3 regions of the Kitasatospora sp. NPDC058032 genome follow, and region 1 is predicted to be linked to each of the others. Evidence: riboswitches for the same ligand, from Rfam matches in the RefSeq annotation. Region 1 holds a riboswitch; each other region holds the start of a gene.

What was found. Region 1 has a riboswitch for cobalamin ahead of metE (5-methyltetrahydropteroyltriglutamate--homocysteine S-methyltransferase). Riboswitches for the same ligand answer to the same signal wherever they lie in the genome.
Region 2: another riboswitch for cobalamin. It lies ahead of ACFVUH_RS31995 (prenyltransferase/squalene oxidase repeat-containing protein); the one in region 1 lies ahead of metE (5-methyltetrahydropteroyltriglutamate--homocysteine S-methyltransferase).
Region 3: another riboswitch for cobalamin. It lies ahead of ACFVUH_RS21950 (HoxN/HupN/NixA family nickel/cobalt transporter); the one in region 1 lies ahead of metE (5-methyltetrahydropteroyltriglutamate--homocysteine S-methyltransferase).

The regions. Positions count from the first base shown of each region.
Region 1 covers NZ_JBHVRK010000016.1:48,310-53,934, forward strand. The annotation lists gene ACFVUH_RS24410 (APC family permease) at 1-975, shown strand, start outside; gene ACFVUH_RS24415 (amidohydrolase) at 1,076-2,713, shown strand; gene ACFVUH_RS24420 (TetR/AcrR family transcriptional regulator) at 2,784-3,485, opposite strand; cobalamin riboswitch at 3,589-3,827, shown strand; gene metE (5-methyltetrahydropteroyltriglutamate--homocysteine S-methyltransferase) at 3,982-5,625, shown strand, end outside.
Region 2 covers NZ_JBHVRK010000029.1:68,452-74,076, reverse strand. The annotation lists gene cobF (precorrin-6A synthase (deacetylating)) at 1-657, opposite strand, end outside; gene ACFVUH_RS32010 (adenosylcobinamide amidohydrolase) at 933-1,712, shown strand; partial or broken gene ACFVUH_RS32005 (CbtA family protein) at 1,676-2,134, shown strand; gene ACFVUH_RS32000 (enoyl-CoA hydratase) at 2,183-2,956, shown strand; cobalamin riboswitch at 3,108-3,247, shown strand; gene ACFVUH_RS31995 (prenyltransferase/squalene oxidase repeat-containing protein) at 3,349-4,410, shown strand; gene ACFVUH_RS31990 (flagellar hook-length control protein FliK) at 4,440-4,904, shown strand; gene ACFVUH_RS31985 (hypothetical protein) at 5,004-5,625, opposite strand, start outside.
Region 3 covers NZ_JBHVRK010000013.1:178,427-184,051, forward strand. The annotation lists gene ACFVUH_RS21935 (oleate hydratase) at 1-392, opposite strand, end outside; gene ACFVUH_RS21940 (hypothetical protein) at 739-1,002, shown strand; gene ACFVUH_RS21945 (erythromycin esterase family protein) at 1,179-2,576, shown strand; gene ACFVUH_RS21950 (HoxN/HupN/NixA family nickel/cobalt transporter) at 2,660-3,769, opposite strand; cobalamin riboswitch at 3,823-4,061, opposite strand; gene ACFVUH_RS21955 (PIG-L family deacetylase) at 4,264-5,109, opposite strand; gene ACFVUH_RS21960 (DUF4259 domain-containing protein) at 5,225-5,625, opposite strand, start outside.

The DNA.
Region 1 (5,625 bases):
GCGGTGCGCGGGCTCGACCTGGCCGCCCGGCTGCAGAAGGCGCTGCTGGTCTTCGAGTACGCGGTGCTGCTCGGCTTCTGCGGGTACGGGCTGTTCGCCGGCGACCAGCCGTTCTCGCTCCAGTGGTTCAACCCCTTCGCGATCCCGTCCTTCGAGGCCCTGGCGCAGGGCATGGTGCTGGCGGTGTTCTGCTACTGGGGATTCGAGTCGGTGTTCAGCGTGGGGGAGGAGGTCCGCGACCCGCGGGACGCCTCCCGGGGCGGCACGCTCGCCCTGGTGGTGATGCTGCTGCTCTTCCTGCTCGCCGGAACGGCCTTCCAGCGGGTGCTCCCGCTCGGCGAGTTGGCGGACAACGGCGCGCACGGTCTGGCGTACTTCGGAGCCCGGCTGGCCGACCAGCCGCTGGCCGCGCTGCCGTTGATCGCGCTGATGCTCTCCGCGGTGGCCTCGCTGCAGTCCTCGGTGATCCCGACCGCCCGCGGGCTCTACGCGATGGGGCGCGACGGCGTGCTCGGCCCGGTGTGGACCCGGCTGCACCCCCGGCACTCGACGCCCGCCACCGGCACCCTGCTGATCACCGGGGTCGCGGTGCTGCTGGCGCTCTGCTCGGTCGCCGTCCCGACCGTCAACGACCTCATCGCGGCGGCCGTCAACGCGATCGGCATCATCGTCGCCCTCTACTACGCGCTCACCGCCGTCGCGGCCGCCGTCCGCTTCCGCCACCTGCTGCGCACCGACCTGCTGGAGGGCCTGCGGGCGGTCGTCGGCCCGCTGCTCGGCGCGGCGACACTGCTCGTCGTCGGCGGCTATCTGGCCTGGACCTTCTACGACTCCACCGACCATTTCGAACTCTCCGCCGACAACGGCTGGTTCGAGCTCTCGGTGGTGGTACTGATGATCGTCAGCGGCCTGCCCGCGGCGGCCTGGGCCCGCTGGCGGCGGCGCTCGCCGTACTTCCTCGGCGGCACCCGCTGACCTCGTACCACCTGAACCGCCTCGCACCACCCCGCAGGACTCCGTACCACCGCGCACGACCCCGCACGACCCCGTACCACCCGAGAACGGAGCACCACCCATGACCAAGGCCGATCTGGTCTTCACCCGCGGCCCCGTGCACACCGGCGACGCCGCCCGGACCCGGGCGACCAGCCTGGCCGTGACCGGTGGACGGATCACCGCCGTGGGCCACGACGAGGTCCGCGAGCTGATCGGTCCCGGGACCGAAGTCGTCGACCTTGCCGGAAAGTTGCTGCTTCCCGGCTTCCAGGACGCGCACGTCCACGCGGTCTTCGGCGGCGCCGAGCTGGCCGCCTGCGACCTCACCGGCACGGTCGGCGTCACCGACTACCTGACGCGGATCCGCGACTACGCCGAGGCCCACCCCGAGCAGGAGTGGATCACCGGCAGCGGCTGGTCGATGGAGAGCTTCGACGGCGGACTGCCGTCCCGCCAACTGCTCGACAGCGTCGTCGCGGACCGCCCGGTCTACCTGACCAACCGCGACCACCACGGCGCCTGGGCCAACACCCGGGCCCTGGAGCTGGCCGGCCTGGACCGCGACACCCCCGACCCGGCCGACGGACGGATCGAGCGGGAGCCCGACGGCACCCCGAGCGGCACCCTCCAGGAAGGCGCCACCGCCCTGGTGGCCCGGCTGCTGCCGCCGGCCACCGCCGCCGACCGGCTGGACGGGCTGCTGCGCGCGCAGCGGCTGCTGCACTCGCTCGGCGTCACCGGCTGGCAGGACGCCCTGCTCGGGGAGTTCAACGGCCAGCCCGACCCGTCCGACGCCTACCTGGCCGCCGCGCGCTCGGGCGCGCTGACCGCCCGGGTGACCGGAGCGCTCTGGTGGGACCGCGACCGGGGCGCCGAGCAGATCCCCGAACTCGTCGAGCGGCGCGCCGCGTTGGCGCACGGACGGTTCCGGGCCGGCTCGGTGAAGATCATGCAGGACGGCATCGCGGAGAACTTCACCGCCGCCATGACCAGCCCCTACCTCGACGGCTGCGGCTGCGCGACCGCCAACTCCGGCCTCAGCTTCGTCGATCCGCTCGCCCTGCGCGGGTACGTCACCGACCTGGACGCACTGGACTTCCAGGTGCACTTCCACGCGCTGGGCGACCGGGCGGTGCGCGAGGCGCTGGACGCGGTCGAGGCCGCCCGCTCCGCCAACGGCCGGCGCGGCACCCGGCACCACCTGGCGCACCTCCAGGTGGTCCACCCGGACGACGTGCCGCGCTTCGCCCGGCTCGGCGCCGTCGCCAACATCCAGCCGCTGTGGGCGGCGCACGAGCCGCAGATGGACGAGCTGACCATTCCCTTCCTCGGCCCGGAGCGCGCCGCGTGGCAGTACCCGTTCGGCGCGCTCCAGCGGGCGGGCGCCACCCTGGCGGCGGGCAGCGACTGGCCGGTGAGCAGCCCGGACCCGCTGGCCGGACTGCACGTGGCCGTCAACCGGAGGGAGCCGGACGCCACCGACGACCGGGTGTTCCTGCCCGAGCAGCGGCTCGACCTCGCCTCCGCGATCGCCGCCTACACGGCCGGCTCCGCGCATGTGAACGGCGTCGACGACGCCGGGGTGCTCGCCCCGGGCCGGTGGGCCGACCTGGTCGTGCTGGACCGCGACATCCTCACCGGCCCGGCCGACGGGATCGCCGGGGCCCGGGTCCTGCGGACCTACGTCGGCGGCGAGTTGGTCCACACGGCCGACTGACCGGGCCCGGCCGCCCGTCGCCCGAGCGTCAGCGGTCCGTATCACCCGCCCGCCCGGCCGGCGGTCGCGCTCAGCGCGCCGCCAGCCGGGCCTCGACGGCGTCCAGCAGCAGGTCCAGTGCGAACGGGTAGCCGCTGCGCCGCATGTCGGCGGCGAGCAGGTGCGCGGTGGCGGCGATGTGCGGGTTGGCCGCGGGGTCGACCCGCGCGTACGAGGCCTGCCAGACCCGCAGGTCCGCCGTCTGCGCGGCGGCGGGCAGGGCGAGCGCGGCGGCGTCCAGCGCGGCGAAGCCGAGGCTCTGGTCGACGAACGCGTGGTAGATCCGCACGGCCTCCGGGTCGGGGAAGCCCGCGGTGCGCAGCACGCCGAGGATCGCCTCGACGGCGGCGATCTCGTGGGTGCGCCCGGTGGTGCGGTGGGCGGCGAGCAGGGCGGCCTGCGGGTGGGCCTGGTAGCTGGCGTGGATGCGCAGACCGATCGCCCGCAGGTCCGCCCGCCAGTCCCCGGTGGCCCGCCAGCCCTCCTGGGCGCGGCCGATCAGCTCGTCCGCGACGGCGAGCAGCAGGTCGTCGGCGCTGTGGAAGTAGCGGTAGACGGCGCTGGGATCGGCCCCCAGCGCGGTGCCGAGCCGGCGTACGGTCAGCGCCTCCGCTCCGTGCTGCCCGATCAGCCGCAGGGCCGTGCCGACGATCAGCTCGTGGGAGAGCACCACCCCCTGCTTGGTGGGCCGTCGGCGCCGCCGCTGGGGTTCGGGCACTACGCGTTCGCTCATCCCGGCAGGCTACGACAACATGCTTGACGTAGCACAGGGGCGCGACGGTACCGCTGGACGGACGTTCGGGGATATCCGGGTGACGGGGCGGCCGCCCAGCCTCTAGGCTGGCCGGGCAGCTGGTTCGTCCTGTCCGCCAGACAGGACGTCGTAAGAGGGAACCCGGTGACGCCTTTCGACTGGCCAGTCCGGGACTGCCCCGCAGCGGTGAGTGGGAACGAACGCCGTCATACGCACTGGACCCGGGACGGGTCTGGGAAGCGACGGCCAGTAGGTGTCCGCCCTCGACGAGGGCGGGCGTGCCCGCGAGTCCGAAGACCTGCCCGCTGCCCGTGCGCGACCGATCGCGCGCGGCCATCCCGGTGACCTCGTGGGCGGGTCGGCGTGCAGACCAGGCGGAGCCGTGCGCAGGCGCGGGTGCCCGTCCGGTCCGTCACCCCTTCGTGCCCCCGTGTCGTCGCCGGGTCCAGGAGACAGGCTCGCGAAGGAGAGTCCCTTGACCACGAAGTCCGCGGCCGCGGCGACCACGGCCACCGTCCACGGCTACCCCAGGCAGGGCCGTAACCGGGAACTCAAGAAGGCGATCGAGGGCTACTGGAAGGGCACGGTCACCGCCGACGCCCTCCACACCGCCGCCGCCGGACTGCGCCGGGAGAGCTGGCGCAGGCTCGCCGAGGCCGGCGTCCACGAGGTCCCCACCGGCGACTTCTCGCTCTACGACCACGTGCTCGACACCACCGTCGCCGTCGGCGCGATCCCCGCCCGCCACCGGGCCGCCGTCGAGGCCGACCCGCTCGACGGCTACTTCGCCATGGCGCGCGGCACCCAGGAGGCCGCGCCGCTGGAGATGACCAAGTGGTTCGACACCAACTACCACTACCTGGTGCCCGAACTCGGCCCCGGCACCGCCTTCACCGCGAACTCCGGCAAGCCGGTCGCCGAACTGGCCGAGGCCCTGGCGGCGGGCCACCGGGCCCGCCCGGTGCTGGTCGGCCCGGTCAGCTACCTGCTGCTGGCCAAGCCCGCCCCCGGCGTGGCCGGGGACTTCCAGCCGCTCACCCTGCTGGACCGGCTGCTCCCGGTCTACGCCGAGCTGCTGGCGGACCTGTTCGCGGCCGGCGCCGAGTGGGTCCAGCTCGACGAGCCGGCGCTCGTCCAGGACCGCACCCCGGCCGAGCTGAACGCCGCCGCCCGGGCCTACCGCGACCTCGGCGCCCTCACCGACCGGCCCAAGCTGCTGGTCGCGAGCTACTTCGACCGCCTGGGCGAGGCCCTGCCGGTGCTCGCCAAGGCCCCCGTCGAGGGCCTGGCCCTGGACTTCACCGGACCGGCCGCCGCCAACCTGGACGAGCTCGCGGCCGTCGGCGGACTGCCCGGCAAGCGTCTGGTCGCCGGTGTCGTCGACGGCCGCAACATCTGGATCAACGACCTGGAGCGGTCGCTGGCCACCCTGGCCACCCTGCTCGGCCTGGCCGGCCACGTGGACGTGGCGCCGTCCTGCTCCCTGCTGCACGTGCCGATCGACGCGACCGCCGAGCGCGACCTCGACCCGCAGATCGCCCGCTGGCTCGCCTTCGCCCGGCAGAAGGCCGAGGAGGTCGCCCTGCTCGCCCGCGGCCTGCGCGAGGGCACCGGCGCGATCACCGCCGAACTCGCCGCCAACCGCGCCGACCTGGCCTCCCGCGCCACCTCACCGATCACCCGCGACCCCGCCGTGCGCGCCCGCACCGCCGCCGTCACCGGGGCCGACGCCCGCCGCACCCAGGCCTACCCGCGGCGCGCCGAGGCCCAGCACGCCCGCCTCGGCCTGCCGCTGCTGCCCACCACCACCATCGGCTCCTTCCCGCAGACCGCCGAGCTGCGCGCCGCCCGCGCCGACCTCACCGCCGGGCGGATCGAGGCCGCCGCCTACCGCGAGCGCATCGAGGCCGAGGTGCGCGAGGTGATCGCCTACCAGGAGAAGGCGGGCCTGGACGTCCTCGTGCACGGCGAGCCCGAGCGCAACGACATGGTCCAGTACTTCGCCGAACAGCTCACCGGCTACCTCGCCACCCGGCACGGCTGGGTGCAGTCCTACGGAACCCGCTACGTGCGGCCCCCGGTCCTCGCCGGCGACATCTCCCGCCCGCACCCGATGACC
Region 2 (5,625 bases), on a different contig from region 1:
ACCAGAGACCAGGATCTCGTCCGGGGCGCCGAGGTAGGCGCCGTAGTGGATGTGCACGCCCTCGGGGTCGATCCGGTCGAAGGCGGCCTGGCCGTCGAGCATCACCACGGTGTCCTCGCTCCCAGGGCCGAAGCCGTCCTCGGCCAGGCGGCGGCCCGTGGTGATCCGCAGCGGGTGGCCCACCCGGGTGAGGGTGGTGCGGTGCTGTGCGGCGAGCACCGAGACGCTGCTGATCCCGGGCACGACCTCGTAGCGGAACGCGCCCGGGTCGGCGGTCAGGACCTCGTCGAGGACGGCGGTCACGCTGTCGTACAGGCTCGGGTCGCCCCAGACCAGGAGCGCGCCCGTGCCGTCCGGGCCGAGTTCCTCGGCGACGAGCCGGCCGACCAGCTCGGCCCGACGCCGGCGCCAGTCCTCGACGGCCTCGGTGTAGGCCGGGGTGGTCCGGTCGCGCTCGGCGTCCGGTACCTCGACCACGCGATGACCGGGCCGGGCGTGCTCCTCGATCATCCGCCGCCGCAGGCGCATGAGGTCCTGGCGCTGCTCGTTCTTGTCGAGGAGGAGGAAGACGTCGGTGCGGGCGAAGGCCTTGACCGCCTGCAGGGTGAGGTGGTCCGGGTCGCCCGCACCGATGCCGATGACGATGATCTGCCGCATGACCGCGATTCTGCCGGATCCCGGACCCGGTGGTCGCCGGCGTCGGCCGCGACCGGACACCTCCCCGCGGGCCGCGCCACCTGCGGATTCCTCGTAGGGAGCGGGTGGGTTCCGGCGAATTCGGCGAACCGGAGGCAGTGATACGTTCGCGGATACGGGCGGGGGAGGAACGGCTGCGGATGCTGCGGGCCGCTGGAATCCCCGGCCGCCCCGGCCGGCGGCCACCGCGCGCCCGAGAGCCGGGGGAGGGCTGGGCGGATCCCGAGTGCCGAGAGGTGAGTACCACGGACAGCTTCGTGCCGGAGCAGCGGCCACCCGTCGTCCTGCGGCGTGCCCGGACGGAGGACGGCTCGTGCCGCCACCAGTTGGTGTGGGAGGCCGGCCCGGGGTGGCGGATGGTCAGCAGTGCCGTCCTGGGCGGGGGGCTCGGCGAGCGCGCTTGGGTGCTGAACGCCCAGGTCAGGTCCGGCTACTCCCGCATGGACCCCGATCGGCACCTGGCGGAGCTCGCGGCGGCCGAAGGCCTGAGCGGGCCGGGCGTCGGCCTGATGACCGCCGCCGAGGTCGACGACTGCACGTGGAGCGAGGACGGTGGCGTCGTTGCCCTGGTGACGACCGGCATCGGGGTCCCGACGTGGGCCGCTGACCCCGCCGCGTCGGTGCCCGTCCTGTTCGCGCCGGGCGCGTTCGTTCCCGGAACGATCAACATCCTCGCGGTGGTGCCGGCCCAGGTGACCGACGGCGGTCTGGTCAACCTGCTCGCGACGGCCACCGAGGCCAAGGTGCAAGCCCTTTTGGAGGCCGGGTACGACTGTTCCGGGACGCCGTCCGACGCGGTGTGCGTGGCCGTCCGCACACCGGACACGCCTGCGGCGGCCGACCCGTTCGGCGGCCCGCGCTCCGTGTGGGGGTCCCGGCTGGCCCGTGCCGTGCACCGAGCCGTGCTCGACGGGGCTGAGCGCGACCGCCGGCGGCGGGACCGTGGACCTGCCGTACCCCATCAGGGGCCGAGCCCCGAGTGCTGCCGCGAGAACGTCCTGCACGCCGGCCGGTGAGCGGGGTGGGTGATGAGCCGTCCGCAGGAGCCTCAGGACGACCGGCCGGGGTGCGCCACCCAGGAGCCGTCGAAACCGGCTCGGCGACCACCAGCACCCGGCCGCCCAGCGCGGCCGCCGTGCCGTCCAGCCAGGCGCCCACCCGGGCGCAGAACTGCCGCACGGACTCGCCGCCGTGCGGCGCGGCCGCCGGGTCGGGCACGTTTCTCAAGTACCCGGCGATGCCGCCGGCGGTCGGCAACCCGGACACCATCGGGAAGCGCACCGCGCTGTTCTTCCTGATGATCGCGCTCAGCGTGCTGATCGGCGTCGCCGCGGTGATCCTCGGCAAGCGCCTGGCTCCGCGTCTGGGCACCTGGAACGCCGTCGTCGCGGCCGGCCTCGGCTACGCCGTGGTGATGGCCGTGCTCGCCCTCGTCCTGCCGGACAACGTCGTGCTCGGTCGCGTTGCGGGGCCGCTGCACCGCTCGGTGGGTTCGGTGCCAGAGGTGGGGCAGGTCGCCGGGGTCTGCGCACCCGCGGCGGTCACTCGGGGGTGCCTGCTCCGCGCGCCGAGCGGCGGATGGGTGAACGAAGTCATCGCTGCGGCACGGGACTTCGACCGCGACCCGGGGGTCGGCTGCCTGCTGATCACCGGATCCGAGAAGGCCTTTGCGGCCGGCGCGGACATCAAGGAGATGCGGTCGCTGGAGTTCGTCGACGCCTACCTCGGCGACTGGTTCGCCGCCTGGGACGAGCTCGGCCGTCTCCGCAAGCCGGTCGTCGCCGCCGTCGCGGGCTACGCACTGGGCGGCGGCTGCGAACTGGCGATGCTCTGCGACATCTTGCTCGCCGCCGACACCGCGAGGTTCGGCCAGCCGGAGATCAAGCTCGGCGTCATCCCGGGCATCGGCGGCTCGCAGCGCCTCACCCGGGCGGTCGGCAAGGCGAAGGCGATGGAGCTGTGCCTCACCGGCCGGATGATGGGCGCCGAGGAGGCCGAACGGGCCGGCCTGGTCTCCCGCGTCGTCCCGGCGGGCGAGTTGCTCGCCGAAGCGCTGGCGACGGCGGAGAAGGTCGCCGCGATGTCCGCCCCGGCGGCGATCATGATGAAGGAGAGCGTCAACCGCGCCTTCGAGACCACCCTCGCCGAGGGCGTCCGTTTCGAACGCCGCCTCTTCCACGCCACGTTCGCCACCGCCGACCAGAAGGAGGGCATGGCGGCCTTCGCCGAGAAGCGCCCGGCCTCCTTCACCCACCGCTGACGCCCGCCGCGGTGCGGCGCCCGGTAGAGGGGCGCCGCACCACGGTCGTGGGACGTCCGGGACCGGTCCGGTGCTTCCCGGAGGTCGGTCGTCGACGACCTGACGGGTCCTCCCGCGATTGGTCGTACTGGGCTCTTGACCCTCGTTTCACGCCTCGTCATGATGGGCCGTCATGTTCCGACTCCGCCGTCGGGGGAAGCCGGTCCGAATCCGGCGCTGACCCGCAACGGTAGGCCGTCGACCCCGTGTCGGCGGCGAGCCCGAGTACCCGTCGGCGGAGATGTGTCGTCCACTCCTCCCGTCGTGGTCTGCGGGCCGGAGCTCCGTGGGCTGCCCCGGCACGCGCCGACGCTCCCTCCGGGCCCCTGCGTCCAGGCCCGGAAAGGAACCTCGTGACCACGCTCCGCCGCACCCTCGGACTCCTCGCGATACCGGCCATCGCCTTTGCCACTGCCCTTCCGGCGGTCGCCGCACCGGTCGGGGCGGACTCGCCCACGATCCGTCCGGACACCGCCGCAGCTGGATGGCTGGCCCGCCGGCTCGTCGACGGCGACCACTTCGAGTCCGTCTTCGACGGCACCGCCTACCCCGACCAGGGCCTCACCATCGACGCCGTCCTGGCCTTCGCGGCCTCCCGCAGCGCGGACACCGCCGCCGCCAGGGCGACCGCCTGGCTCGCGCAGCCCGCGATCCTCACCGGCTACCTCGGCGACGGCACCACCGAGGCCTACGCGGGCGCCACCGCCAAGCTGTTGCTCGCCGCGGAGGTGCGCGGCGCGGACCCGACCGCGTTCGGCGGCGTCGACCTGCCCGCCCGGCTGCGCTCGCTCCAGGCCCCGAGCGGCCGCTTCTCCGACCGCTCCCAGTGGGGCGACTACAGCAACGCCTTCGGCCAGTCGCTCGCCCTGATCGCCTTGCACCGCACCCCCGGTGGCGCCCCGGCCGCCGCCGTCGACTTCCTGGCCGGCAGCCAGTGCGCGGACGGTGGCTTCCCGGTCTCCTTCGGCCAGGCCGCCTGCACGAGCGACACGGACGCCACCGCCCTCGCCGTCCAGGCGCTCGCCGCCACCGGCCGCGCGGCCAAGGCGGCCGCCGGGCTCGGCTGGCTGACCGCCCACCAGAACGCCGACGGCGGCTTCTCGGCCGCCGGGTCCACCACGTCCAACGCCAACTCCACCGGTCTCGCGACCCAGGCGCTGCTCTCCAACGCCCGCTTCGGCGCCGGTCTCAAGGGCTGGAGCCGCCTGGTCAAGTTCCAGCAGCGCTGCGACGCCGACCCGGCCGTGCGCGGCGCGGTCGCCTACGACGCCTCCGGCTTCAACCCCGGCAACGCGGCCCGGGCGACCGGCCAGGCCGTCCTCGGCCTGGCCGGCACCCCGCTGGCCACCCTCTCCGCCGCCGGTGCGCGCCAGGACGCGCCCACCCTGGCCTGCCCCGCGCCCGCCACCCCCTGACCGCCCGCGACCGCACGAGGAGAGACCTGATGACCGAGCACCTGACCCGCCGCACCCTCGGCTCGCTCGCCGCCGTCGCAGCGCTGACCGTGAGCCTCCTCGGCGCCGGCGCCGTGCACGCCCCCGAGGCCCGGGCTGCCGCCTGCACCGGCACCACCGGCGTCACCGTCGTGGTCGACTTCACCGCCGTCGGCGGCGGCATCCAGACCGGCTGCGCGCCCGGCGACCCGGCCAGCGGACTCGCCGCGCTCACCGGCGCCGGATTCTCGTACACCTTCCACCCGCGCTACCCCGGCTTCGTCTGCACCATCAACGCCCTGCCGACGACCTGCACCAACCCCACCGGCAGCGCGTACTGGTCGTACTGGCACGCCCAGCACGGCGGACCCTGGTCATACAGCAGCCTCGGCGCCGCCAGCTACAACCCGGCCCCCGGCGATGTCGAGGGCTGGGCCTTCGGCGCGGGTGCACAGCCGGGCATCACCGCCCCCTGACACCCGTTCGCACAGCCGGTGCCCCGGTCCTCCGCGACGGAGACCGGGGCACCGGCGGTTCCAGGGGTGGTCAGGCCGTCCGGTGCGGCCGGTCCCGGATCAGCTGCCGAAGCGCAGCGAGACGGTGTCGCCCACGTGGACGATGGTGGCCCGGGTGGCGGCGGTGGCGGTGGCGCCGTCCAGGCTGACCTTCCAGGTGGAGGAGCCGCTGTTGGCGGTGCCGTTGAGCGCGGTGATCGTCCCGCCGCCGGTGGCGGGGGTGACGGCGGTGACGCAACCGCCCGGGGTGGCGGTGGCGGCCGCGTCGAGGACGTCGCCGAGCGTCGCGGTCGTGCCGGTCGGGTTGACGGTGACGGCGCAGACCTTGAGCGCGCCGGTGCCGTCGTCGACGACCAGGGCGAGCCTGGCGGCCGTCCCGGCGGTGAAGCTCGTGGTGGCGGACCAGGTCGGCTCGCCGGCGGTGGCCGGTGCGGGCGGGGCGGCGGTGAAGCCGGCGCCGGCGACGGCGCGCAGGCCGTCGACGGAGGCGTAGGGGGAGGGGGTGGTGTCGGTGGGCTGGTACTTGAAGCCGCCGCCGGGCTTGAACTGCTGGGAGATCAGGAAGTCGATCGGGGTCTTGCCGGTGCCGCTGGTGAAGTCGGCGCCCTGGGGGTTGATGCCGCAGGCGTTCAGGCCGGAGACGGCCCAGCCGTTGGAGTCGGTGTTGACGCCCCACATGGCG
Region 3 (5,625 bases), on a different contig from region 1:
CCGCGCTGCTCGGTGACCCGCTGGAGCGAGAAGTTCGGGTCGTCCTTGTTCAGCCAGTAGAACTCGTCGAGCACCGAGGCGCCCTCGACCTCCAGCGAGGGCACCGAGCGGAAGAGGTCCCACAGACACTCCATGTGGTCCTCCAGCTCGCGGCCGCCGCGCACCACGAAGCCCTTCTCCGGCTCCTTGATGCCGTCCAGCGCACCGCCAGGCAGCCGCAGCCGCTCCAGGACGGTGATCCGCTCGCCGGGCACCTGCGCATCGCGTACCAGGAACGCCGCCCCCGCGAGCGACGCCAGGCCCGAACCGACGAACCAGGCGCTCGCCCGGTCGGCCCGCTCGGGCTTGCGCGGCTTGGCGAACGCCTCGTAGTTCCCGCTGCTCCAGTACACGTGCACTCCTTCGATCGGTGGATCAGCCGTCGGCGCGCCGGCAGACCTCGCCCACGCTGGCCAACGGCGCTTCCGGCGGCAACGCGGCTGGTCCGAACGGGTGACACCCCGTCGGCCCGGCACGCCCTGCGCCGTGATCACCACACTGCCCCGTCCGGCACGGCCGCGGATCGGTCCACCGGGACCTGATCCCGGTCCGGAGGTCCCGGACGGATCGTGCCATTGGTCCCGTTTCGCGCCCTTCGCGCCGCTTCCGACCCCGCTGGGCGCGCCCTCGAACGGTCCCCGGCCCCCGAACAGCCCACCCCGGGGTGTCCCGGCGGCCCGGGCGGCCGATCCTCGTGCCATGGCCTCGATCGTCGTCCTCTACGAGCTGGAACCCGCCCGGGTCCTCGGCCCCGACGGGGTCGAGCCCGCCGTCGCGGCCGTGCACGCCGCCGGCTCCGACCCGGACGTGCCCGAGGACCCGCTGCCCCGCACCCTGTGCGGCCGGGACACCGGGGACATGGAGCACGCCCACTTCCGGCCCGGCCTGGGCGAACCCTGGTACCCGCCGACCCTCGCCGAGCAGCGCTGCCGCGAGTGCGAGCGGGCCCTGCGCACCCGGTAACGGACGGCGGCCCCCCGGCGGGCGGGGGGACGCCCACCGAATTCCGCCGGGGGGTTGCCCCCAGGAAGGCCGGAGGCCGTCCCCAGTGCGCCGCCGTCGCCGCCGAAGTCAGGATCGACTCACCGAAACGCCGAGGTCGACGGCGTTCAGGCCGAGTCGAGGAGTGAACCGGAACGATGACGGACAGCAAGCGGATCGGGCGGCGCGGACTGCTGGCGGCGGCGGCGACGGCGGTGGCGGCAGTGGCGGTAGTGGCGGCAGTGGCCGTGCCGGCCCCGGTGGCGGCGGTCGCCGCCCCGGTGGGACCGGCGGCCACGGCGGAGGTGAACGCCGAGTACGCCCGCCGGGCCGAGGTCGTGCGCGCTCTGGAGAGCGTCGCCCAGCCGCTGCGCACCACGGAAGCCGGCGGCCGCACCGCCGACCTGAACGCGCTGGGCGCGATGATCGGCGACGCCAAGGTGGTCGGCCTCGGCGAGGCCACCCACGGCTCGCACGAGTTCTTCGCGATGAAGCAGCGGCTCTTCCGCTACCTGGTCGAGGAGAAGGGCTTCACCAGCTTCGCCCTGGAGACCAGCTGGACCAGCGGTCTGCAGATCGACGAGTACGTCCAGGGCGGGCCGGGAGACGCCCGGCAGCTCGTCAAGGAGGTCCTGGGCGGCAGCCCGTGGGAGCGCGAGGAGTTCGCCGACCTGATCGCCTGGATGCGGGCCCACAACCGGAGCCACCCGAAGAACCCGGTCCACTTCGTGGGTGACGACCTCGGCCTCCCGAGGCTCGGCGACCCGGCCTTCGACCGGGTCACCTCCTACGTGCGGCAGGCCAGGCCTGCCGCTCTCCCGCAGCTCGACGGGCTCTACGCCGGCCTGCGGCCCCTGGACGACCTCTTCGCCTACATCGGCAGGCCGGTCGCCGAGCGCCGGGCGAACGCCGCCACGGCCCGGCAGGCGCTCGACCTGGTCACCGCGAGCGGCACCCCCGGCGACGACGCGTACGAGTGGGCCGTGCAGCACGCCCGCAACATCGCCCAGACCTTCGCCTTCGCCACCTTCGACCTCGGCGACCCGGCCTCCGTCGCGGCCTCGGAGCAGCTGCGCGACCGGGCGATGGCCGAGAACACCGCCTGGTGGCAGCGCCGCACCGGCGGCAAGGTGCTGATGTCGGCGCACAACGGCCACGCCGGCTACCTGTCCACCGACACCTTCCTGTACCCCGAGCCGCAGGGCTCCCAGCTGCGCGACACCTACGGCCGCGACTACGTGGCCATCGGCTTCACCTTCGACAGCGGCTCCTTCCTCACCACCGACGCGGTCCTGACCGGCGGCTGGAAGTCCGTCACCGTCCCGGCGGCCACTCCGGACATGAACGAGTACACCCTCGACCGGGTCCGCTACCGGGACTACTACGTCGACCTGCGCACCGCTCCCCGGGCGGCCCGGGACTGGCTGGACGTCAGCCGGCCCACCTACGACGCCGGCACGATCTTCGTCAAGGACCCCCTGCCGCGGCTCGCGATCGGCCGGGCCTACGACGTCCTCATCCATCTGAACCAGGTCACCGAGGCGCGCAGGTTCTGATCGGGTCCGCTCCGACCGGGGCCGTGCCGGGCCCCGGTCGGGATGCGGCGCGCGCCGGCGCGGCGGCGCGGTCCGGAGGGGCGTCAGCCGGTCTTCTCCACCCGGGCGCTCCAGCGCTGCTCGACGTTGCCGAGCCGCCAGTAGCCGAGGGCGCAGGCCCAGACGACGACGAACAGGCCGACGATGACGTAGCCGACGTTGTCGAGACTGATGTCGGCGATCCAGGTGGTGACGGGGTCGGTGAGGTCGAGCTTCTCGTGCAGCACGCCGACGAGCTCGATGGTGCCGATCAGGAAGGCGACGGCGATCGACAGGCCGGTGATCGTGAGGTTGTAGTAGACCTTGCGGACCGGGTTGGAGAACGCCCAGTGGTAGGCGAAGTTCATGAAGGTGCCGTCGAGGGTGTCGAACAGGCTCATGCCGCAGGCGAAGAGCAGCGGCAGGCAGAGGATCGCGTACCAGGGCAGCCCCGAGGCGGCGCCGGAGCCGGCCATCACCATCAGGGTGACCTCGGTGGCGGTGTCGAAGCCGAGGCCGAAGAGCACACCGAGCGGGTACATCTGGCCGGGGCGGGTGATGGACTTGGTGAGGCGGCCGAGGAAGCGGTTCATGAAGCCGCGCTCGTCGAGGTGCTTCTCCAGCTGGCGCTCGTCGAACTGCCCGGCCCGCATGGCCTTGTAGACCTTGTGGATCCCGGCCAGGGCGAACAGGTTGAGGGCGGCGATCAGGTACAGGAAGGTGCCGGAGACACCGGTGCCGATGACGCCCAGGACGCCGCGGACGGTGGACTGGTCGTCGACCAGCGTGCCGGCGAACCGGGCACCGCCGGCGACCAGGGCGGCCATCGCCAGGACGATGCTGGAGTGGCCGAGCGCGAACCAGAAGCCGACCGAGATCGGGCGCTGGCCGTCGGCCATCAGCTTGCGGGTGGTGTTGTCGATGGCGGCGATGTGGTCGGCGTCGAAGGCGTGCCGCATGCCGAGGGTGTAGGCGGTGATGCCCAGGCCGACGCCGAACACCTGGGTGCCGACCTCGTACTTCTCCGGGGCGACCAGCAGGAACAGCGTGCCGAAGGCGACGACGTGCATGGCGGCGATGACGGCCAGCAGGCCGCCGGTGCGGACGGTGTCCCCGCGCTGCCAGCGCGGGGCCCTGGGCAGGGTCGATGACGACGTGTCGTCGGTGAGGGTCATGACGGGCGGCCTCTCCAGCTCCTCGATGGGGGGCACCCCCGGGCGGGGCCGGGGGGTACTGCGCGCGCCGTGGCCGGTCTCCTGGCTTCGGGTGTACCGCCGCACCCGCGTCCGGGCAGGGCGGAGCGCACCCCTGACTCGTCTTCCCGTGTGCCGTACGGCACCGGTGACTGCCCGCGTCGGTCGCGGGCACGTCGGGGGTACTTCCCTTCACAGTGGCGAGGGCCGCGCCGGATTGGGCCCTGACGGGCCGCCACCGGTCTTCCCGAGCACCACGGCGGGGAACACCGTAGGGGCTGGGCCCTCCTGCCGACAAGGCTGTGCAGTTGCGTGCCCGTCGCAACAGGGCGGGTCCGCACGGTCGAGGGGGTGGTTCTGACCTGGAGCGATCCTTCCTCCGGCCGGTCCCCGTTGATGACCGATGAGCCGTCGCCCGGCCGGGCGACGGCTCATCACGGTCTGCGGCGCGGGGCGCGCCGCCGGGTGGGGGCTGCTCAGCGCAGGCCGGCGAAGAGGTCGTTCTCGGGGAGCTCCGCATCGGTGGTGTCGTGGACCCGGACGAAGGTCTCCACGCCCATCAGCTGGGTGAACTTCTCCTTGCCCATCTTCAGGAAGAAGATGTTCTCGCCCTGGCTGGCGTGCGCGGCCAGCGCGTCGAACTTCTGGCCGCCGAACGCGGTGGTGTCCACCCAGGTGGTGATCTCCTCGTCGGGGAGGCCGATCTCGGGCATCTCCGACTCCCCGGAGCCCGGCTCCTCGGAACCCGGCTCCTCCCAGTCCGCGCCGAGCTCGCGCATGACCTCCCCGAACCGCGCCATCATCGAGCGGGGGGCCGTCGTCCAGTACACCTTCGGCGTCGTGCCGGCCAGCTCCAGCGCCCGCGACGTGATGCGGTTGGCCTGGATGTGGTCGGGGTGGCCGTAGAAGCCGTTCTCGTCGTAGGTCACGACGACGTCGGGCCGGTAGCGCCGCATCAGTTCGGCGAGGCGGGCGGCCGCCTCGTCCACCGGCGTGGTCCAGAACGAGCCGGGCGCGTCGTTGGCGGCCCAGCCCATCATCCCGGAGTCCGCGTAGTCGAGCATTTCGAGGTGGTCGACCTTGAGGACCTCGCAGCTGGCCTCCAGCTCCTGACGGCGCATCGCGGCGACGGCCGCCGGGTCGTGTCCGGCCTCGCCGGGCTTGACTCCTCCCGGGCCGTCTCCGCAGGCGCCGTCGGTACAGGTGACGAGCACCGTCCGGATGCCCTCGGCCGCGTAGCGGGCGAGCACACCGCCCGTGCCGGTGGCCTCGTCGTCGGGGTGGGCGTGCACGGCCATCAGGGTCAGGGGCCGGTCGGTCATGGGGGCTCATCCTTAGGTCTGCCGAGTGTTCGGCCTCGGTCTGCGGCACGGGGCCGACAGAGCGCGGTCCGCCGTGTTTCTGATCGACTGTTGGGAACGAGGGAGCCGCGGTCCCCTATTCCGGGGAGCCGGGCCCGCTCGGATCGGCCGCCGCGTTCCGGGCGATGGCCTCGGCCAACTGGTCGAACGTGCGGTTCAGTACCGACCGGCGTGCCTCCTTGAACCCCGGGGAGGGCTCCAGGCCGTCGATGCTCCGCTCCCAGACGGCCATGAACGTCGTCTTCCACTGCATGATCACGCGGGCCTCCGGCAGGTCGCCGGCGCCGTGGCCGGCCCGGGCGAGGGAGAACAGCAGCTCCAGGTTGCACGGCACGGCGACGCCCCAGTACTCGTCGGGTTCGAGCTCGACGGGGTCGCCCGCCATCGCCTGGGCGACCTCGTCGACGAGCCGGTCGATGACGAGCGACAGGTGGTCCAGGGCCGTGTCGCTCTCGAAGTTCCCGCTGCCCCACGTGC